Regions from separate parts of the Arthrobacter sp. NicSoilB4 genome, predicted to be linked through region 1. Evidence: riboswitches for the same ligand, from Rfam matches in the RefSeq annotation. Region 1 holds a riboswitch; each other region holds the start of a gene.

Region 1 (7,256 bases):
CGAGGGCGTCGGCCAGGTCCGTGGGATCGGTGCAGCTCATCAGCAATACTGCCGGCAGCGCGATGGCCAGGCCGCGGATCATAAATCCGAGCCCCAGCTCCAGGGACCCTTCGCTGATCGACCAGATCCTGGCGTCGAGCAGGATGCTCCCGCTGTCCGGTGCCAGAATCGTTGTGCTCCAGCCGCCCAGCGCAGCGGCGAGGACCAGGGGCCAGCCCCGCTGCCAGAGCACGCCGAGGGTCAGCCCGGCCAGCGGCAGCAGTGCCAGTTCGAAGGCGAGCGCCACCGAGGCTGACACCCAGTCGATGGACAGCGCCAGCACCATCGTGATGAGCATAACGGCGGCGAACTTCGCCAGCGGGTTTGCGCGCGTCAGCAGCGCATGGTTGCCGCGCAGAGTCAGTTCCTGCCTCATGGTGCTTGGACCTTCCCCGGTTCCCGGCGTTCAGGCTCCCGGCGTTCAGGCTCCTGTGGCCCGGGCTCCCGGCCCGGTTCCCCGTGTTCCGGGGCGTGGAGGCTCAATCTGGTGCCGCCGAGGACCTCGCTGAATTCGGCGTCGTGCGTCACTGAGACGACGGCAGTGCCGCCGTCGAGCAATTCGGACAGGAACGAGGCGAGTTCGGCCCAGGTGTTGGCGTCCTGGCCGAAGGTGGGTTCGTCCAGGACCAGCACCTGGGGGTGCGCGGCGAGGACAGTGGCCACGGACAGGCGCCGCTTTTCGCCGCCCGAGAGCGTGTACGGGTTGGCGTCCACCAGCTCGGTCAGCCGCAGCCGCTCCAGCAGCTCGTCGACGCGTTCCCCGCCGCGGCCCAGGTGCCGGGGGCCGAACATCAGCTCATCCAGGACGCGTCCGGTGACGAACTGGTGTTCGGGTTCCTGGAACACGGTGCCGATCCTGGCGATCAGCTGCTGGGCCTTCCACCGGTACGGATCGATCCCGGCGCCGGCGCTGAGTGCCAGGGTGGCGGACACCCGGCCGGAGACCGGCGCAAGCAGGCCGGCCAGGGTCAGGGCGAAGGTGGACTTCCCCGAACCATTCGGTCCCGTGATGGTGAGCGCCTCGCCGGCGCGGACCTGGGCCGAGATGCCGGACTGCACAGGCTCCGGCGGAATGGGACGGAAGCCGCCTCGGAGTCCCGCCCGCCGCTGCCGTTCCCGCGAGACCGCCAGATCCTCCGCGGCCAGCAGCAGCTGCCCCGAAGTGCCGGCCGCGGCTTCCTGGCCGGGGGTCCGTGATCCGCGTGCCCGGGTCTCCGGCACGTAGCCGGGTACCCAGACCCCGGCCGCGGTGAGCATGTCCCGCGCCTGCGCCAGGACCTGGTCCGGCGGCCCGTCGATCAGCACGGCGGAGTCCGTGGCGGATCCCGGCTGCAGCACCACAATCCTGTCCACGAGGTCTTTCCAGACCGAGACGCGGTGTTCCACCACCACCAGGGTGGCCCCGGTTTTGTCCAGGCAGCGCCCGACGGCGTCCCGGACTTCCAGGACGCCGTCGGGGTCCAGGTTGGCGGTCGGTTCGTCAAGCAGGATCAACCCGGGGCGCATCGCGAGGATGCCGGCCAGTGCCAGCCGCTGCTTCTGGCCGCCGGAGAGGGCCGACGTCGGGTGGTCCAGCGGCAGCCGGCCCAGCCCGACGTCGTCGAGCGCTTCCGCCACGCGTGGCCAGATGTCCGCCGGGGGTACGGACAGGTTTTCCGCGCCGAAAGCGACGTCGTCGCCAAGGCGCGAGAGCACCACCTGGGTCTCCGGGTCCTGCTGCATCAGCCCGGCACGGCCACGCCGGGCCCGGGGCGGGGCGCTGTCGATCAGCAGGCTGCCGGTCTCGTCTGCGTCCTCGCTGTCAGCCGGCGCGGTGCCGGCCGTACGGCCGGCGTCACCGGCGGAGCTGTCGCCCAGCACCCCGGCCAGGGCGTGGAGCAGCGTGGACTTGCCGGCGCCCGAGGGCCCCAGCAGCAGCACGCGCTCCCCGGGCCGGATGTCCAGGTCCAGGCCGCTGACGGCGGGCCGGGACCGGCCGGCGTGCCGCCAGCCCCAGCCGCGAGCGGTGATCGAGGCCGGGCGGACCCCCTCTAAGGCAGGCATCAGGAGAAGACGGGCTCCGTAGCCGCCTTGCGGGAGGCAAAGGAGCTCAGCACGCCGGTCCTGGCCAGTCCCCGGGTGGCGAGCCAGGACAGGCCGCCGGCGATCACAGCGCCGGAGATGGCGGTGAAGATGATGTAGGCAAGCTTGTCACCGCCTGCGTAGGCAATGTTCCAGCCCCAGGGCATAAACGCATCGTTCAGCCCGCAGAACAGGCCCGCGCCGGCCCCGGCCAGCAGGGACACCGGCAGGTTGAACTTCTTGTAGATGAACGCGGCGAACACCAGTTCCGCGCCGAGGCCCTGCAGGATCCCGGAGATCAGCACCGTGGTGCCGTACTGCGAGCCCATGATCAGCTCGCCCGTGGCGGCCACCGCTTCGCAGAACAGTGCGGCGCCCGGCTTGCGGATGATGAGCATGCCCAGCACCGCCGGGATCATCCAGCCGCCGGCGTAGAGCCCGGTGAGTGGCGGGTAGAAGGCGTTGACGGGGGCGGAAATGAGGTTGGCGCCCTGGGACCAGGCCCAGAAGATCACGCCGCCCGCCACCGCGATCAACGCGGCCACCACAATGTCCACTACACGCCAGTTGTAGTTGAGTCGGGTGCGCGTTTGTTTCACAGATGCAGCAGATGTATCAGTCATATCGTCCTCCTGAGGAACAGGAGGGGAGAGTGCCCCGGGCCGCGGCTTCTGCCACCGCTCCGGGCACTCCGAGAACTCGACTCCCTTGCGCCGGTACTAACCGGATCAGGTTCGAGGGTCTGCGGCTGTCCGCACTCTCAGCGCCCACCTGTGGTTTCCCCGGATTTCCCCGGTGATGCCCGACGGCGGCGCTCCCCTGTCGTATTGAAAATAGCCCTTGTGGGCGTGGCCCAGTTTACACCCGGAAGAGGTTGTTTTCCGGGCCCGTCCGTCACAATCCGCCGGCTTGGCCGCCGGTGACCTGCGGACCCTTGCTTGGTAGAGTCGGCAGGGCATGGAACACCGGACACCGCCGCGGCCGTTTGGCTACCCGACGGCGGCCAACCAACGGAAGCTGAATCACGTGACCACCTCACCAGTTCCTTCACCCGGCTACGATCCGGACTCCGCCGAACCGCAGCCGCACGGCTCCCTGGCGGCACTCATCGGCAGCATCCTGGCGGAAATGGACGAACTGCAGTTCCGGTCTTTCAGCAAGGACGACGCCCTGGATCTGGGGCTCCGCCTGGTGGAACTGGGCAGGCAGCGCTCCCACCCGATCGCCATCGACATCACCAAGGGCGAGCAGGTGCTTTTCCATGCGGCGCTGGAGGGCGCCACCCCGGACAACGAGCGCTGGATCAGGGCCAAGCAGCGCACGGCCGTGCGGTACGAGGTCCCGTCGCTGCTGGTGGGACTCCGGGCCCGGGCCGCGGGGCGGATGATCGAGGACAACGCCTGGTTCGATGAGAAGGAATTTGCCGCCCACGGCGGGGCCTTCCCCATCTACGTGCGCGGAACCGGGATGGTAGGCACCGTCACGGTGTCGGGTCTGCCGCAGAAAGCCGACCATGAACTGGTGGTCGAGGCCCTGTCGGACATCCTCGGCCGCGCGGGTACCTCAGGCTGACCTGTCCCGCCCCCTGCCTGCCTGGCTGGACCGCCGGGCCAAGAACGCTACGCTAGGGGAAGCCCAGTTCCCGCCTCCAAGGAGTCCGCAGAATGAACATCCTCATCAAGTTGCTCGGCACCGGCGTCAGCCTGCTGGCCGGCTTCGCTGGCACCAAACTCGTCGACACCGTCTGGGAGAAGTCCACGGGCAGCAAGCCGCCCAAGGGCCAAGACGACGACGTCCCCACCACACTGCGCCACGCACTGACCTTCGCGCTGATCTCAGCGTCCGTCAGCGCCATCATCCAGGTCCTCGCCAACCGCGGCACGCAGCGCGCAATCACGCGCTTCGCCAAGACCCAGGACATCGTCTAAAGCGCCTCGTTTAGGGCGCACCAGCCATCACCGCCCGCCGGTAACCTCGTCGCCGTCGTCGTCCGTGAAACCGCGCGTTCCGGCCGCCTGCTGCACCACGGCTTCCAGTTCGTCGGTGCTGAGCAGCTCCGGGTGCAGGTGCTTGGTGCGGTAACCGGCCCGGCCCACCATGTGCGCCGACACCGGCACCGTCAGCAGCTGGAAGATCCAGGCCACCACCAGCACGGGCCAGACCCACCAGGTGCGCATTTGAAGCCCCAGCGCGCACAGCAGCAGGAACAGCCCCAGCACCTGCGGCTTGGTGGCCGCGTGCATCCGGGTCATGAGGTCCGGGAACCGCAGCAGCCCCACCGCCGCGGCAAGGGACATCAGCGCGCCGACCACCAGGAAAACGGCCGAGACGGCGTCGATCACGGCATCGCCGGAAAACGTCTCAGGATTCACGGGGCTGCTCCCTTCGGTCGGCGACGAACCGGGCCACCGTCACTGAGCCGACAAACCCGATCAGGGACACCGCCACGAGCAGCATGAGGTTGTTCAGGTGCCGGTTCACGGCCATGTCGATACACAACGCAGCTCCCAGGATGGCCAGCAGCACGTCAGCGGCGAGCACACGGTCCAGCAGCGACGGACCCCTGGCGATCCGGATGATCGCTCCCCCGGCGGCCAGGGACAGCACGACGGCGGTGACAGTCAGGACAAGCTGCATCATGGCACCAGCTCCTGGTTGAGGGCGGACAGTTCGGCTTTGGTGCCCATGATCCTGATCAAACCGGCTTCGGTGTTGCGGACGTCCGCGCGCAGCTGCGCGGCATCTTCGGCGCTGCGGACGTTGATGCCGTGGATGTAGAGCGTGGACGTGGAGCGGTCGACTTCCACCACCAGCGATCCGGGGATCAACGCGGTCACATGCCCCGTGGCGGTGACCAGCAGGTCGGAGTGGCTCCGCAGCGGGACGGCGACCACGGCGCTGACGACGTTGGGGCCTTTTGCCACGGCCAGGAACAGGACCTGGAAGCTCGCCACCACGACCCTGGCCAGGAACATCAGGGCGAACGGAACGGCGCGCAGCACGTTGAAGCGTCCGCCGAGTTCCACCGGGGGCAGGTAGAACAGCCGGGCCACCAGCACCGCAATGAGGGCGCCGAAGAGCAGGTTGCCCGGACTGAAGTCCTGCCACAGTGCGGCCCAGACAATCACGAGCCAGACCAGCAGCGGCAGTTCCTGGCGCAGGGATATCCGTTTCCGGCTCATTTGCGCTCCTCCCCGCTGGCCGGCGGAACGCCGGCGGGGTCCGGTCGAGGCTGGGAGAGCGCCGGAACGGGTGTTCCCTCGCCGAGGACAGCCTGGATATACGAGGTCCGGTCCAGCATGTCGACGGCGGACTGGTCCGCCACCCGGAACAGCGGCCCGGCAAAGACCGTCAGCCCGACGCCGAAGAGGACCAGCCCCAGCGTGGAACCCACCATCGTCCGCGGCAGGAGGGTGACATTCGTCTTTCCGGCCCGGTCGCCCCTGGCCGAGTCGGCGGGATCCGCCAGCAGCACCGGGTCGGGGTGTTCGGCATCCTCAGGCTTTCGCCAGAAGGCGCGGTTCCAGACCCTGGCGATGGCCAGCAGTGTCAGCAGGCTGGTCAGCACACCGCCGATCACCAGCGCATAGGCCAGCGGGGTGCCGAGCTGGACGCCGGCCTGCAGCAGGCCTAGTTTGCCCAGGAAACCGGAGAACGGCGGGATGCCCGCCAGGTTCATGGCGGGGACGAAGAACAGCACCGCCAGCAATGGGGACAGCTTGGCCAGGCCGGCGACGCGGTCCATCGAGGAACTGCCGCCGCGGCGTTCGATCAGGCCCGTCACCAGGAACAAGCTGGTCTGGATGGTGATGTGGTGGGCGACGTAGAACACGGCGGCGCCCAGCCCGGCCACCGAGGACATAGCCAGGCCGAACACCATGTAGCCGATGTGGCTGACCAGGGTGAAGGACAGGAGTCGTTTGATGTCGCTCTGGGCCAGGGCGCCGAGGATCCCGACCACCATGGTCAGCAGGGCGGCGACCATCAGCGGCGTATTGAACGTGTCTCCCGGGAACAGCAGCGTTTCTGTCCGGACCATGGCGTAAACGCCCACCTTGGTCAGCAGGCCGGCGAACACGGCTGTGACCGGGGCCGGCGCCGTTGGGTAGGAGTCGGGCAGCCAGAAGGACAGCGGGAACACCGCGGCCTTGATCCCGAACGCCACGAGCAGCATGACGTGCAGCAGGTTCCGGGTGCCCGGATCCAGCTCCGCGAGCTTGATGGCGAGGTCGGCCATGTTGATGGTCCCCGTGGCCCCGTAGATCATGGCAATCGCGATCAGGAAGAGCACGGACGATACCACCGAGACCACAACGTAGGTCACTCCGGCCCGGATCCGCGGACCGGTCCCGCCGAGTGTCATCAGCACGTAACTCGCGGTCAGCAGGATCTCGAAGCCCACATAGAGGTTGAACAGGTCCCCGGAGAGGAAGGCGTTGGACACTCCAGCCACCAGGATCAGGTAGGTGGGGTGGAAGATCGAGACCGGCGCGTCCTGGTCGCCGTCGGCCATGCCCTGCCCGGTGGCGTAGACCAACACGGCCAGGCTCACGGAGGAGGACACTACGAGCATCAGCGAGGAGAACTGGTCCACCACCATCACGATGCCCCAGGGCGGGAGCCAGCCGCCGATATTGACCGCCGCTGTGCCGCCGTCCCAGACGGAGGCAAGCAGCCAGCATTCGAGCAGCAGCGTTACGGAAAGGACGGCGATGCTTACGGTCCGCTGGGCCCTCGTGTGCCGGATCAGCAGGAATGTCAGGGCAGCGCCGAGGATGGGAAAGAGGACGGCGAGCGGGGCGAAACTGGCAATGTTCACTGTCGGCCTCCTTCCTGCTTGGGTGCTGCCACGTTGAGGGAGCCGGGCTGTTCTTCCGACGCCGTCTCGGCGGCCTCGAGCTTGTGGTCGCCCACCTTCACGGTGGCGCCGGAGGCCCCGGCGGCCCCGGCGGGGGTGTTGGATATCGCGTCGCCGTCCCCGCCGATCATCGTCAACGGGAATTCGGACGTTTCCACCGGGATCACGGAGTCGTCCTCGACGTCGAAGCTGGGGGTCTTGGCGACGCGCCGGTCCTCGGCGTCGTCCTGGATCTCATCCTCGCGGGCCAGCACCCAGGTGCGGTAGATGAGCCCGAGCATAAACGCCGTGACGGCGA
Region 2 (7,256 bases), 820 kb from region 1:
CGCTTGCGGGCGGCGTTCTGCAGGTCGCTGGCAACCTGGACCGCCAGCTCGCGGGTCGGAACAATCACGAGGGCCTGCGGTGCGCCGGGGGCGGGGAGTTTGTCGAACCCGGCGTCGTCCGGTCCGACGACGCGCTGCAGCGCCGGGATGCCGAAGCCGAGGGTCTTGCCCGTTCCGGTCTTGGCCTGGCCGATGATGTCATGGCCGCTCAGGGCGACCGGCAGGGTCATGGCCTGGATCGGGAAGGGGTGGGTGATGCCGGCGTCGGCAAGGGACTCCACGATATCGGCGCGGACGTTGTAGTCCGCGAAGGTCTTCTCGGCTATCTCGTGCGGCTTTTCGTCCGAGATGATGGTCTCTTCCGGCTCGATCGTTTCCGTTCCGGAATCGTCGGTCAGAAGCTGGTGCGTGTGCAATTCACTCACAGGGGAGTTTCCTTATTCATTTGGGCTGCGCTGCTTGCTCAACGGGGCCGGCCGGGTGGCCGTTCCGGAGCACGCTCAGGCGCGCAAGCAAATCCAGTGGAAGCCGATCGCGGGCTATCTAAATGCTGGCACTGGTGACCAGCGGGTCTATCTCAAGATCGCGTAGGGGCGGGCTTGTTGAATTCGAAAATCAAGGAAATCAACGACCGGGCATCCATATCTACCCTTCCAGTCTAGCTGTACGCGGCCCGGATCCTCGACGGACCGCGCTGAGTCATACAAGATGCGCGGGGGGAACAGCGCCAATTGCTCAGCCCACCAGCTCCAGCCGGACCTCGCGGGTGGCAATGTCGGCTGAAACAATCCGCACCCGGACGTGGGTGCCGGGTTCCAGTTCGCCGGGGCAGCGGGCCGTGACCGCAGGCTCGGCGATCTGCACGATCCCGGAGGGGCCGTTTCCGTTGCCGCCCCCGTTGCCGTTCTTTCCGTTCCCGTTCTTTCCGTTTCGGGCGGGTTTGGAACCGGAGATCACGACGGCGTCGAACTCCTGGCCGACGTGGTTGACCAGGAGTGCCGCCTCGACCGTATCGAGCGAGAGGCGTTCCAGCCGGGCGGCCAGCTGGTCCGAGGCGGCCATGATCGCGGGCAGGGACGGGAGGGCTTCGCGGGCCCAGGCCGGGACGTCCGCGCCGTTGCTGAGTGCCTCGCAGATCACCAGGACAAAACGGTCGATCAGCCGGCGCAGCGGGGCGGTGGAGTGGGCGTAGGCTGCGCCGATCGCGGCCTGGATGGCGGCGTCGGGAACCGTTCCGTCGAACGGGGTGTAGCCGGCGCCGCGGAACAGCATGCCGGCCGAGTGCACGATGGCCAGCTGCTGCGGGTCGGTGGGATCGAGGGTGCGCAGGTATTCGCCGTAACTCATTTCGCCGTCCCACGGCTTGCCCAGGGCGCGGGTCTGGCGGTGGAAATGCGCCAGCGAGGCGGCATCCGGAGCCGGCATGGTGCGCAGGATGCCGACTTTGCCCTTCAGCATGATTCCCGCGGCGGCCATCCCCGTCATGAGGGAAATCTGTGCGTTCCAGTCCTCCACGGGCAGCGGCGGGGCGGCCACGATCCGGTAGCCGCCGTCGGGCAGTTGTTCGATTTCCTGTTCCGGCATGTTGAGGCTGGCGCCCCCGCGGAGCCGTTCCAGCTCCACGCGCTTCATTCCGACTTCCTTGAGCAGCTGCAGCACGGGTGCGGCGGTGCCGGCGTCGAGTTCGGCCTGCACGCCCGGGTAGTTGAGCTTGGCCCGGCTGCGGACCGCGGCCCGGCGCACCCGCACCGCGGACACCTCGGCGGCAGCGTCCAGCTCGAATTCCCAGACAAACGCGGCGCACAGCTGGCCGGCCAGCAGGCTTCCGGCTTCTTCGCTGATGACCTCCGGGTGCAGCGGGATCCGGCCATCCGGGGTGTAAAAGGTCTGGCCGCGGCGGCGGGTCTCGGCGTCGAGGGCACCCCCGGGGGCCACGAAGGAGGGGACGTCGGCGATCGCATAGAACACCGTGTAGCCCTCGCCGGCGCGGTCGATGAAGAGGGCCTGGTCCAGGTCGGTGGACGACGCCGGATCGATGGTCACGAACTCGATGTGCGTGAAATCCAGCTCCGGCAGCTCGTGGCGCGCGACTGCCTCCTTGGCCTCCCGGAGCACGTCCTCGGGGAAGGGGCCGGGCAGTTCGAGCGTTGCCCGCAGCGCGCTGAGCGCCTCGGCCAGTTGGTTCTCTTGCCGGTGGACGCTCGGGGTCAGGCGGTGATGGGACACGAAAATCAGATTAGCTCGATTTGCGCCATTAGTCTTGGATCATGAGCACATCCCCGGCTGATCCTGCCCGCTACAACAGCTTTCTGATGGATCTGCTCGGCGTGATGGCCTACGGCGAGCTGTCCGCCTTCGAACGGCTCTCCTCCGATGCCCGGTATTCACCGTCGCTGCACGACCGCGCGGTGCTGGGCCGGATCGCCGTGATCGAGTTCCAGCACTACGAACTGGTCAGCGCCAAACTCGAAGCCATGGGTCTGGACACGGAGGCTGCCATGCTGCCGTTCCAGCCGTCCGTGGACCATTTCCACGAACGCACCCGCCCGGCGGACTGGTACGAATCGCTCATGAAGGCGTATGTGATCGACACTGTCTCCGCCGATTTCTACCGGGCCATTTCGCGGTACGTCGACGCCGGGACCCGGGCCCTGGTCGAGCAGATCCAGGCCGATGAGGAGGCCACCGCCGTGCTGCGGGAACGGCTCAAGTCCGCCCTCGCGGATGACCCGCGGCTGGCGTCACGGCTGGCGCTGTGGGCCAGGCGCCTTCTCGGCGAAGCCCTGACCCAGGCGCAGCGGGTGAGCTTCGAGCACGCGTTCATCGGCGGCCTGGTCGACGCTGACGAGGACAGGTCCAAGGAACTGGTCCGCAGGCTCATGGCGGAGCTGGCAGCCAACCACTCGCGCCGGATGAAACAGCTCGGCCTGGCCGGCTGAACTGCCCGCTCAGTTCCCGGCGGCGTCGAGTGCGGCGAGCAGAGCCCGGGCGGCACCGGCGGGATCGTCGGCTTCGGTGATGGCACGGACCACCACGATCCTGCGGGCGCCGGCCTCCACCACCTGTTCCACATTTTCGAGGTCAATGCCGCCAATGGCGAACCACGGCACCCCGCCGGCTGCCGCGTCCGCAGCGTAGCGCACCAGCTCGAGTCCGACGGCGGCGCGGCCCGGCTTGGTGGGGGTGGCCCACACCGGCCCGACGCAGAAGTAGTCCAGGCCGTTGCGGCCGGCCGAGGAGGCAATGGCCGCATCCACCTGCTCCGGGCTGTGGGTGGACAGCCCGAGGGCGGTGTCCTGGCCCAGGAAATCCCTGGCGGCGCCCGTGGGGATGTCCTTCTGCCCGATATGGAATACCGGGGCCCCCGAGAGCGAGGCGAGGTCCGCCCGGTCGTTGACGGCCCACAGGCGGTTGTGGCGGCGGGCTGCCTGGTGCAGGACCTCCAGCAGTTCCAGTTCCTCGGCCGCCTCCAGCGACTTGTCGCGCAGCTGAATGATGTCGACGCCGCCGGCAAAGGCCTCATCCACGAAGTCCGCAAAGTCGCCGCGGCCCTGCCGGGCATCGGTGCAAAGGTACAGGCGGGCGGTGGTGTGGGCGGCATCCTGGCTCATGCCTCCAGCCTAGTTCCTCTAAACTGGGCCAATACCGCGGGAGCCCGCCGCCGACGACGCCACCAGCGTCCGGCGCCGGCAGGCTGAGAGGGCGTCAGAGCCGACCGCTTGACCTGATCCGGTTAGTACCGGCGTAGGGAAGGAATCCTTCATGGGCACCACATCCGCCCGCGGCACGGCCGCGGGCACTGACGCCGAGCCGCCTGCTGCGGCCGGCCCTGATGACACCGAAGCCGGGAAATGTTACGACGTCGCCGTGATTGGCGGCGGGGCTGTTGGCCACGGGATCGCCTGGGCGGCGCGACGCTCGGGCCGAACGGTCGCCCTCATCGACGACGCCCCGGGAAGCGGCGCCAGCTGGGCTGCCGCCGGCATGCTCGCCCCCGTGAGTGAACTGCACTACCAGGAAGAGCCCCTCCTGGAGCTTATGCTCGAGTCCTCACGCCTCTGGCCGGCATTTGCCGCGGCGCTGGAGGCAGGGGGCGCCGGCCCGGACACGCGCACTGCCGCCGTCAGCAGTACGGGTTACCTCACGACGCCGACCCTCGCCGTGGGCGCCGACGCAGCCGACCGCCGGGCGCTCGCGGACCTGCGCACCGTCCAGCAGGCGTACGGCCTTGGCGTCGAGCCGTTGAGTGTCCGCGAGGCGCGCACGCGCGAACCGCTGCTCAGCCCCGGCATCTCCTGTGCCTTCGACATCCCAGCCGACCACCAGGTGGACCCGCGCCGGCTGCTCGCCCGGATCGGGGAACTCCTGGCGGCGGACAGCGGCTGCGACACCGTCAGCCGTCGCGCCGCCGGGCTGTTGTGGCAGGACGGGCGCGTGGCCGGAGCCAGCCTCGCCGGCGGCGGATCCGTGCTGGCCAGGGAAACTATCGTGGCCAACGGGCTGGGCGCCGCCGCGCTCCACGGCCTGCCCGCCGGACTCCGGTTGCCGCTGCGGCCGGTCCACGGCGATATTCTCCGGCTCCGGGTCCCGGAGAGACTGCGGCCGCTGCTCACTTCAACCGTGCGGGGGCTGGTCCGCGGAGTGCCGGTCTACATCGTTCCCCGGCAGGACGGCACAGTAGTCATCGGTGCCACGCAACGGGAAGACGCCCTCGGTGAAGACAGCCGTTCGGCAGCCCCGGCCGGTGCCCCGCCCGGCTCGGCAGTCTCAGCCGGCGGCGTCTACCAGCTGCTGCGCGACGCACAGCAGCTGCTCCCCGCCGTCGCCGAACTTGAACTGCTGGAGGCCACCGCCAGGGCACGGCCCGGGACGCCGGACAACGCACCGCTGCTGGGCCGGGTGGCGCAACCTGGAGGCGCCGGGGGTGTTGCAGGGCTGATCATCGCCACCGGTTTCTTCCGGCACGGAATCCTGCTCACGCCCGCCGCCGCGGACATCTGCCGGCAGTTGCTCGACGGCGCCGCGGACCCCCGCTGGGTCCGGTTCCGGCCGGACAGGTTCGCCGCAGGTACCGAGCCCTGCGGCCCGCCCGCCGCGAGACAGCCGGACACGTCCCTGCGGACCACCAATCCCAACCCTGAGCACAGCAAGGAAACGGCATGAACATCACATTGAACGGAACCGGGCACACGCTGCCCGACGGCGCCTCGGTGGGCACCCTCGTCAGCGCGGTCACCGGCCGGCCGCTGGCCCCGAACGGCCAGTCCGCCGACGGCCGGAAACTCGGGGTCGCCGTCGCCCGCAACGCGGAGGTGGTACCCCGCAGCCAGTGGCACGGCACCGCGCTCGCCGACGGGGACGACGTCGAACTGGTCACGGCGGTACAGGGAGGATGAGCAGCATGGAGGACACCACCCTGGCCGCGGCACCCGGAGTGTCGGCGGCTGCAGCGGATCCGTTTGAGGTCGACGGCGTACAGCTGGGGTCGCGGCTGATCATGGGCACCGGCGGGGCGCCGAGCCTGGGCGGGCTGGGGGCCGCGCTGCTGGCCTCGGGCACCGAGCTGACCACTGTCGCCATGCGCCGCTATTCGCCTGCGGAAGCCGGTTCGCTGTTTCAGCTGCTGCTGGACCACAACATCCGGGTGCTGCCCAACACCGCGGGATGCTTCACGGCAAGGGACGCCGTGCTGACCGCCGAACTGGCCCGCGAGGCCCTCGAAACGGACTGGGTGAAGCTGGAAGTCATCGCGGACGAGCACACCCTGCTGCCGGACGCCGTCGAACTCGTCGAGGCCACCGAGCAGCTCGTGGGCCGGGGGTTCAAGGTCTTCGCCTACACCAACGATGACCCGGTGCTTGCCCTGCGGCTGGAAAACCTCGGCGCCACGGCGGTGATGCCCCTGGGCGCGCCCATCGGCACGGGCCTCGGCATCCTGAATCCGCACAACATCGAACTGATCGTCTCGCGCGCCTCCGTGCCCGTGGTCCTCGACGCCGGGATCGGCACCGCCTCCGACGCAGCCCTTGCCATGGAGCTTGGCTGCGACGCGGTGCTGCTGGCGACGGCAGTGACCCGGGCGCAGGATCCGGTGATGATGGGGGAGGCCTTCAAGCACGCGGTGATCGCCGGTAGGCTGGCAAAAAGGGCCGGCCGGATCCCGCGCCGGGAGCACGCGCTGGCGTCGTCGGCAATGGAGGGACGGGCCGAATTCCTTTAGGCCCTTCGCAGCAAAGGAGCCCGTTATGGCAGGCACAGAGGACGTCCTCGACGAGAGCCAGGTCGACGCGGCCCTCGCCGGGCTGCCGGACTGGACGTACCGGCTCGGCGGTCTGGTCACCGTCTACAAGGCGCCGTCTGCGGCCGCGGCGCTGGACCTGATTGCCGCCGTCGGACGCATCGCCGAAGAACAGAACCACCATCCGGACCTGGAATGGCGGTACAGGAAGGTCTCCCTGCGGTACAGCTCGCACGACGCCGGGGGCAAAGTCACGCGGCGGGATGTCGCGGCCGCGGCGGCCGCCAGCGCGGCCGCTGCCCGGATCGGCGCTGTCGCGGAGCCTCCGCCGCTGTAAGCCCAGGTCGCGGGCTGGAGGAACCTGGGGCGGGCCTTAACGAACCGTGACCACCACCCGGGTGGGCGGTGGTCACGGAGGCCGGGCTGCTGCCGGCGAACGGCTAGTAGCGCAGGATGGCGGTGAGCCGGGCAGTGTCGCGGCTGGTGCGGGTCCTGCCCAGGTAGAGCACGGCTGCCACGGCGGCGGCGGCGCCCAGGACCATGGGCAGCACCCACGGAATCCAGGTCAGCCCGGGTTGGTAACCCAGCCCGGCGGCGACGAAGATGGTCCAGCTCACCATCCCGGCGGTCAGCGATACCCCTGCCGGGACCGCGATGCCGTACTTGGCATGCCGTTTGTCATTGGCCCAGACCACAAAGCCCGCGGCCACTGTCACCAGCGCAACCACAATCAGGGAAAGCATGTTTGGACTCCTAGCGGATCTGGTAACGGGGTCGGCAGCGGCCTGTGGTGCCTACAGCGCGCCGAAACCGACGCGGCGTACTTCCTCGGCGCCGATTTCAACATAGCCCAGAACGTTTGCGGGAATGATGATCTGGCGGCCCTTTTCGTCCGTCAGGCGCAGTTCCGTGCCCTTGGCGATGGCCTCACCAACCACCTTGGCCACGGCGTCGGCATCCTGGGCCGATTCAAGGACAATTTCGCGGCCGATGTTCTGAATGCCGATCTTTACTTCCA
Region 3 (7,256 bases), 1.3 Mb from region 1:
GTGTATGTCTTCACCTGCGCGGTCCTTTCCAAGCCGTGGGGAGTCGCGCTGGGCTGGATCCTGCAGATCGTGCTGATCCTGACCGGCATCCTGGAACCGGCGATGTTTGTGGTCGGCGGACTCTTCGCGGTGGCCTGGTGGTACGGGATCCGCACCGGCATCAGGATTGACCGCGAGTCCGCGCAGCGGGAACGGGAGCAGGCCGCGTGGGACGCGGCCCACCCCGAAGACCAAAGCAACTAGACTTGTTTCCGAATCCCACCCCAAACACATTGGAGCAGTTGTGAGCATTGAGCGCACTCTCGTCCTGATCAAGCCCGACGGCGTCACCCGCAACCTGACCGGCAACATCATCGCCCGCATCGAAGCCAAGGGCTACACCCTGGCCGAGCTCAAGAAGGTCGACGCGAGCCGCGAATTGCTGGAGCAGCACTACGAGGAGCACGTGGGCAAGCCGTTCTACGAGCCGCTGGTCGAGTTCATGCTCAGCGGACCCGTTGTCGCCGCGATCTTCGAGGGCCACCGCGTGATCGAGGGCTTCCGCTCGCTCGCCGGCACCACGGACCCGACGACGGCGGCCCCCGGCACCATCCGCGGCGACTTCGGCCGCGACTGGGGCCTGAAGGTGCAGCAGAACCTGGTCCACGGCTCGGACTCCGCCGAGTCAGCGGAGCGCGAAATCAAGATCTGGTTCCAGGACTAAGTCCCCGGACTGACCACCGCCTCGCCGAGGTGACAGTTAAGGCCAATGTTCGCGATGAACATTGGCCTTAACTGTCACCTCGCGGCGGTTAACCGCGGTCCAACCGCTAGTAGCCGGAGGTCCCGATGAAGACCTGGATGAAGGCGAAGAAGATGGTGGCGATTACGGCGACGTACAGCAGTGCCGTGATGATCCAGCCGGAGTCGCCCAGGATCCTGGTGGGGCCCTCGGGCAGCCGGATCACGCCGTGGGAGACATTGCGGACGGTGACCCAGACGAACAGCGGAATCATCGCAGCCCACACAACCATGCAGAATGGGCACAGGATGTGGATGGAATACAGCGCCTGGGACCAGAGCCACACCACGAACGCGAAGCCCAGGGTCACGCCGGCCTGCAGGCCCAGCCAGTACCAGCGGGCAAACTTGGCGCCGGCCAGCAGGCCCATCGCGGTGGTGATAATGACGGCAAAGGCCACGATGCCGATGAACATGTTGGGGAAGCCGAACGCCGAACTCTGCGGCGTCTGCATGACCTGGCCACAGGAGATCCACGGGTTCACATCGCACACGGTGACGTGGCCGGGGTCCTTGAGGACCTCGAGTTTTTCCAGCACCAGGATTCCGGACGCAATCCAGCCAATGACGCCGGTAATCAGCAGCAGCCACGCGAACGGGCGGTCGCGGGTCATCGGGGGCAGCGGCCGTTCCTCAACAGATGTGCTGGAGCCTTGCTGCTGCGCGGCTGCCTCGCTGGTGGCACTGGAGATGCTGGGCATGGAATCAAAGTCCTTCGGGTCGGTGCAACTGGTCCGATTCTATCGCCGGAGGCTGGAGGAAGTCCGGGAAGGCTCGTGTCGTCCATAGTGGTTCGGTCCGGGCCGCGGTAAGGATGCCATGCTTACGCCTGCTTTGACGGCTCCTGTGAGACAATGATCGTGGCTGGAACCCGATCCACATCCGGGTCCCGGTCCGGCGACTTTGTTCCCAAGACCGCCAATGATGAGCAGGGAGCCATGGATCCTCTGATCCCGGCTGTCCCGCAATGCCATTGGACGGCACCTGGTTGTGGCGTGTAGATCAACGGGTTTCAGAACAATTCCGCCGGCCCTCCAGGGCTGCCGCACCCCACTGCCGGTGCGAACCTGAGGGTATCCAATTGACTTCTGTCAATGCCCGCGGGTGTTGACAAATATTTGCCCCAACGGGTGCCGGATGTGGCGGCACGTCAGGGGCAGGAGTGTCGCCACATATGGATAATGACCAGGTTGTAACGGGCAACGAAGAGTCTGCCGTTAGCAAAGAAGCAGCAGAATCAGCAGAAGCAGCTGTAGCCACCCCGCCGAAGCGGCCGGTCCGGACCCGCCGCAAGGCACTGCCCAAGAAGGAAGCCCCCGAGGCCGCGGCGGATGCGGCGGAGCCCGCGGTTGTTCCGGCAGAGGCCCTCGAGGCCCCCGAGGCTGAGGTCAAGGCCAAGGCGCCCGCACGCCGCTCCCGCGCCCGTAAGGTGGCCGAGCCGGCCGAACTCCTGCCGGCTTTCGCCGAAGAAGCCACCGCAGGGGCACCGACCGCGGAGCCGGCCACCGCAGGGGCGCCGGCCGCAGAGGCCGCCGAAGCGCCGGTTGAGAAGCCTGTCCGCCGCCGCGCCAGCCGCGCGAAGGCCGCCGCCCCCGTCGCTGAAGCACCGGCAACTGAAGCGCCTGCCGCTGAAGCCCCTGCCGCTGAGACCCCTGCAGCCCCGGCCGCCGGGACTGGAGCAGAGGAAGCAGCCACTGCTGCCGCGCCCGCAGAAGCCGCCGCGCCCGCCGCCGAAGCACCTGCCGCAGCCGCGTCGCTCTTCCTGGAGCCGGGCGCGGTCACCTCGATGATTTTCCAGGCACCCGACCTGGCCGCCGTCGTGCGTCCGGCCCCGGCGGCTGCCGCCGCGGAAGCTGACGAAGAAGAGGGCGAGGAGGGCGAGGGCGAAGACGCCGGAAACCGCCGTCGCCGCCGCAGCCGGGGACGCCGCGGACGCAGCGGCCGCATCGAAGAGTCCGAGACCGAGGCCGAAGGCAGCGAAGAAGAAGCAGAAGAGGGCGCCGAGGGAACACTCGAAGACGGCGTGACGTCGCGCCGCCGCCGTCGCCGCCGCCGTGGCGACCAGGACCTCGAACTGACCGGCGGGGGAGACGACGATCCGCCCAACACAGTGACCCGGGTCCGCGCGCCCCGTGCCGCCGCCGAGGCGCCGGTCAACAACCGCGTCACGTCCCTCAAGGGCTCCACCCGGCTTGAGGCGAAGAAGCAGCGCCGCCGCGAATCCCGCGACACCGGACGCCGCCGCACCGTCATCACCGAGGCCGAGTTCCTGGCCCGGCGCGAATCCGTGGACCGCCAGATGATCGTCCGCCAGCGCGACGACAGAATCCAGATCGGCGTCCTCGAGGACGGCGTCCTGGCCGAGCATTTCGTCTCGAAGACCCAGCAGGATTCCCTGATCGGCAACGTGTACCTGGGCAAGGTCCAGAACGTGCTGCCGTCGATGGAAGCCGCCTTCGTCGACATCGGACGCGGCCGCAACGCCGTGCTCTACGCCGGTGAAGTCAACTGGGAATCCGTCAACCTCGAGGGCAAGCAGCGCCGGATCGAAAACGCGCTGAAGTCCGGCGACTCCGTCCTGGTCCAGGTCACCAAGGACCCGGTGGGCCACAAGGGCGCCCGCCTCACGAGCCAGATCTCCCTGCCCGGCCGCTACCTCGTGTACGTCCCCGGCGGTTCCATGACCGGCATCTCCCGCAAGCTGCCCGACGTCGAGCGCAACCGCCTCAAGCGGATCCTCAAGGACCGCCTGCCGGAAGATGCGGGCGTCATCGTCCGCACCGCCGCCGAGGGTGCGTCCGAGGAAGAGCTCACGCATGACATCAACCGCCTCCGCGCCCAGTGGGAAGGCATCGAGGGACAGTCGACGTCCACGAAGATCCTCGCCCCCGAGCTGCTCTACGGCGAACCCGACCTGACCATCAAGGTGGTCCGTGACGTCTTCAACGAGGACTTCTCGAAGCTGATCGTCTCCGGCGAGGAAGCCTGGGACACCATCGAGGCGTACGTCACCTATGTGGCGCCGGACCTGGTGGGCCGGCTGGAGAAGTGGACCAAGGACACGGACATCTTCTCGGCCTGGCGCATCGACGAGCAGATCCACAAGGCCCTGGACCGCAAGGTCTTCCTGCCCTCCGGCGGTTCCCTCGTGATCGACCGCACCGAAGCCATGACCGTGGTGGACGTCAACACCGGCAAGTTCACCGGCTCCGGCGGCAACCTCGAGGAAACCGTCACCAAGAACAACCTCGAAGCAGCCGAGGAAGTCGTCCGGCAGCTCCGGCTCCGCGACATCGGCGGCATCATCGTCATCGACTTCATCGATATGGTGCTCGAATCCAACCGCGACCTGGTACTGCGCCGCATGGTGGAATGCCTGGGCCGGGACCGGACCAAGCACCAGGTGGCCGAGGTGACCTCGCTGGGCCTCGTGCAGATGACCCGCAAGCGGATGGGCACCGGGCTGCTTGAAGTCTTCGGCGAACAGTGCGAGACCTGCGCCGGGCGCGGCATCGTGACCCACGACGAGCCCGTCGAGCACCGCCGCGCCAACGTCGTTGCCGCCGAGCACCACGTCCCGCGGACCGAGCAGCAGCCGGCCGCGCGGACCGAACGCAAGAGCCGCCGCCGCGGCCGGGGCGGCCAAGGAACGGACGTCCAGTCCGCGCCGGCAGCCGTGCACGCCGAGCCCACCGAAGCCGAGCGCCACGCCAAGGCCGAGGCAACCCGCGCCGCCCTGGCGAACATCGCAGCAGCGGCGCACGCCGCCCACCTGCATGACGGCGAGGCAACCGCCGCCGACGCCGGGGCCCGCGAGGCAGCGGTGGAGGCCGCAGTCGAGGCTGCCGTCGAGCTGGCCGCGTCGGAGGAAGCTGCCGGGCGTCCGGCAGCCGTGCTGACGTTTGGCGGCGAGCAGGTCGCTCTTCCGTTCGTGGAGCACGCCGACGAGGCCAGTGCGCCCGCGCTGACCCTGGACCTGCTGACCGAGGCTTTCGCCAACCTCGGCGAAGCCGAAGGGGCCAAGGTTCCCGCAGCGCAGGAACCGGCAACACAGGAGCCTGCAGCGAAGGCGCCGGCGGCCCGGACGGCAGCGGCAGCTCCGGCCCGCACCGGCGGAACCGGCCCGGGACGCACCCAGTCGCCGGGTTCCCAGACCGAAGCTGAAGCCGAAGCCGGTACCTCGCGTGCCCGCCGCGGACGCCGCAACCGGAGCGCCAGCCGCGCCCAGGGTGCAGCGAATGAAACCTCGGTGGAGCAGCGCCAGGAATCCCGGCAGTCCGCCGCCGTTTCCGTGCACGAGGCCAAGGTCCCGGCAACAAAGGCGCCGGAGGCGAAGCCGGCCGCCAGCGAGCCGATCATCCTCGGCGTCGGCGTTCCGGCCTCGGAGCTTTAGCCCCGGAACAGTTCAGCAAGGCCGCGGGTGCGGTCCGGACGGCGTAGCAATACGCGCGGTTCGGGCCGTGCCCGCGTCTTCGTTAAGGGATGCGGCTAGGCTGGAACCCTGACACGGGGTGCCGCGCATCGAGCCGGCTGAGATCCAGACCCGTTGAACCTGTCCGGTTAGCACCGGCGAAGGGATGTCTCTCTTGACCACCGCCTCATCGTTTCTTCCGCCTGTCCCCGCCCCTTCGACGCCCCGGATCCCGCGGGTGCTCGCGATCGCCGGCTCCGACCCCTCCGGCGGCGCCGGCATCCAGGCCGACCTTAAGAGCATTGCCGCGCACGGCGGCTACGGCATGGCCGCCATCACGGCCCTGACCGCCCAGAACACCCGCGGTGTCAGCGCCGTCCACGTCCCGCCGGCGGCCTTCCTGACCGCCCAGCTGGATGCCATCAGCCAGGACATCACCATCGACGCCGTCAAGATCGGGATGCTGGGGGATGCCGCCGTGATTGATGCTGTCCGCGGCTGGCTCGAGAGGGCCCGGCCCGGCGTCGTGGTCCTGGATCCCGTTATGGTGGCGACGAGCGGAGACCGGCTGCTGCAGGAGTCCGCCGAGGCAGCCCTGCACGCGCTGCTGCCGTACGCGGACCTGATCACGCCCAACCTCGCCGAACTCGCCGTCCTGCTCAGGGAGGAGACCGCCGAGGACTGGGCCGGGGCACTGGAACAGGGCAAGCGGCTCGCCGCCCAGACCGGCTCCACGGTCCTGGTGAAGGGCGGCCACCTCCAGGCCGGAACGGGCCCCGGGGGCGACCAGACCGGCCCCGGCAACGACGACTGCGGCAACGGATGCCCCGACGCGCTGGTCAACACCGGCGGACTCCTGGCCCAGGACGTCGTGGTGGTGCCGGGAGAGCGGGTGCACACCCGCAACAGCCACGGCACGGGGTGTTCGCTGTCCTCCGCGATCGCCACAGTCCAGGCCAGGAAAATCGGGCAGGCCAGGGACACGGCGCGGGCCGGCGGAGCGGGGGACTGGGAAGCCGCGCTCCGCGAGGTCAAGCCATGGCTGCAGGAGGCACTGCGCACCTCTGCGGCCCTCGGCGTCGGCACCGGCAACGGCCCGGTCCACCATTTCCACCACGTGCAGCAGTACACCCATGACCACGGCGCCCGGCAAAGGGGAACCGCCGCCCGGGGACCGGCCGAAGGGGAGTTCGCCGTCGCGCTCCGGGAAGCGGCCACCGCCGACCTTAAGGCGATCTACGGCCTTGACTTCATCAGGGGCCTCGCCGACGGAACGCTGCCGGAGAACGAGTTTGCCTACTACCTTGCCCAGGACGCCCTGTACCTCAATGGCTACTCCCGCGTGCTGGCCCGGGCCGCCGCGATTGCACCCACTGAGGCCGAGCAGCTGTTCTGGGCCCGCTCGGCGCAGAACTGCCTGGAGGTCGAGTCGGAGCTGCACCGGACCTGGCTCAGCACGCGCACGGCGGTGACGACGCCCGGGCCGGTCACCAAGTCCTACGTTGACCACCTCCTGGCCGCCTCGATCTCCGGCAGTTACGGTGTGCTCGTGGCCGCCGTGCTGCCGTGCTTCTGGCTCTATGCCGAGGTGGGTGAGACCCTGTACCGGCAGTTCCTCGCCGCTGGCGCACCGGAGTCCCATCCCTACGCCGTCTGGCTGCGCACCTACGCCGACGAGGCGTTTGTTGCCGCCACCCGGCAGGCCGTCGCCTACACCGACGCCGCCGCCCGGGCGGCATCGGCGGGCGAACGGGACGCCATGACGCTGGCCTTCCGGCAGTCCGCACGCTACGAGGTCGACTTCTTCGACGCGCCGCGGCTGCACGCCTGACGGCGGGCGCCCGGATGGGCCTGTACGATAGGTGGGCACGGTTCCGGAAGTCGTTGCGGCGGGCTCTGTCCATACAGAGTGGTGCCTATCACGTACCTCCCTTCGGAACCAGCCTCATTTGCGGCCGAAGGCAAAATTAGCGTAGTCTAGATCTTCGGTGCTTACGCCAACACTTGGGTTATGACCTTGAGGACGCTCCATCCGATTTCGGATGTGTTTGTCCACGGGATAGCT

The links. A riboswitch is a leader RNA that binds a small molecule or an ion and turns the genes downstream of it on or off. The one in region 1 is predicted to bind thiamine pyrophosphate.
Region 2: linked by a shared signal. The riboswitch ahead of thiO (glycine oxidase ThiO) and the one ahead of LDO13_RS16850 (ECF transporter S component) in region 1 are both predicted to bind thiamine pyrophosphate.
Region 3: linked by a shared signal. The riboswitch ahead of LDO13_RS10630 (bifunctional hydroxymethylpyrimidine kinase/phosphomethylpyrimidine kinase) and the one ahead of LDO13_RS16850 (ECF transporter S component) in region 1 are both predicted to bind thiamine pyrophosphate.

Annotation. Positions count from the first base shown of each region.
Region 1 covers NZ_AP024653.1:3,662,450-3,669,705, forward strand. The annotation lists gene LDO13_RS16840 (energy-coupling factor transporter transmembrane component T) at 1-415, opposite strand, end outside; gene LDO13_RS16845 (ABC transporter ATP-binding protein) at 412-2,082, opposite strand; gene LDO13_RS16850 (ECF transporter S component) at 2,082-2,723, opposite strand; TPP riboswitch at 2,788-2,931, opposite strand; gene LDO13_RS16855 (heme-degrading domain-containing protein) at 3,127-3,672, shown strand; gene LDO13_RS16860 (DUF4235 domain-containing protein) at 3,765-4,028, shown strand; gene mnhG (monovalent cation/H(+) antiporter subunit G) at 4,056-4,472, opposite strand; gene LDO13_RS16870 (monovalent cation/H+ antiporter complex subunit F) at 4,462-4,740, opposite strand; gene LDO13_RS16875 (Na+/H+ antiporter subunit E) at 4,737-5,282, opposite strand; gene LDO13_RS16880 (Na+/H+ antiporter subunit D) at 5,279-6,919, opposite strand; gene LDO13_RS16885 (Na(+)/H(+) antiporter subunit C) at 6,916-7,256, opposite strand, start outside.
Region 2 covers NZ_AP024653.1:2,846,318-2,853,573, reverse strand. The annotation lists gene LDO13_RS12900 (DEAD/DEAH box helicase) at 1-425, opposite strand, end outside; gene LDO13_RS12895 (RNB domain-containing ribonuclease) at 736-2,226, opposite strand; gene LDO13_RS12890 (ferritin-like fold-containing protein) at 2,268-2,939, shown strand; gene thiE (thiamine phosphate synthase) at 2,949-3,611, opposite strand; TPP riboswitch at 3,638-3,769, shown strand; gene thiO (glycine oxidase ThiO) at 3,763-5,163, shown strand; gene thiS (sulfur carrier protein ThiS) at 5,160-5,396, shown strand; gene LDO13_RS12870 (thiazole synthase) at 5,402-6,220, shown strand; gene LDO13_RS12865 (4a-hydroxytetrahydrobiopterin dehydratase) at 6,246-6,575, shown strand; gene LDO13_RS12860 (hypothetical protein) at 6,679-6,981, opposite strand; gene LDO13_RS12855 (DUF3107 domain-containing protein) at 7,033-7,256, opposite strand, start outside.
Region 3 covers NZ_AP024653.1:2,347,801-2,355,056, reverse strand. The annotation lists gene LDO13_RS10650 (DUF4233 domain-containing protein) at 1-243, shown strand, start outside; gene ndk (nucleoside-diphosphate kinase) at 284-703, shown strand; gene LDO13_RS10640 (vitamin K epoxide reductase family protein) at 810-1,481, opposite strand; gene LDO13_RS10635 (Rne/Rng family ribonuclease) at 1,955-5,173, shown strand; TPP riboswitch at 5,278-5,375, shown strand; gene LDO13_RS10630 (bifunctional hydroxymethylpyrimidine kinase/phosphomethylpyrimidine kinase) at 5,358-7,022, shown strand.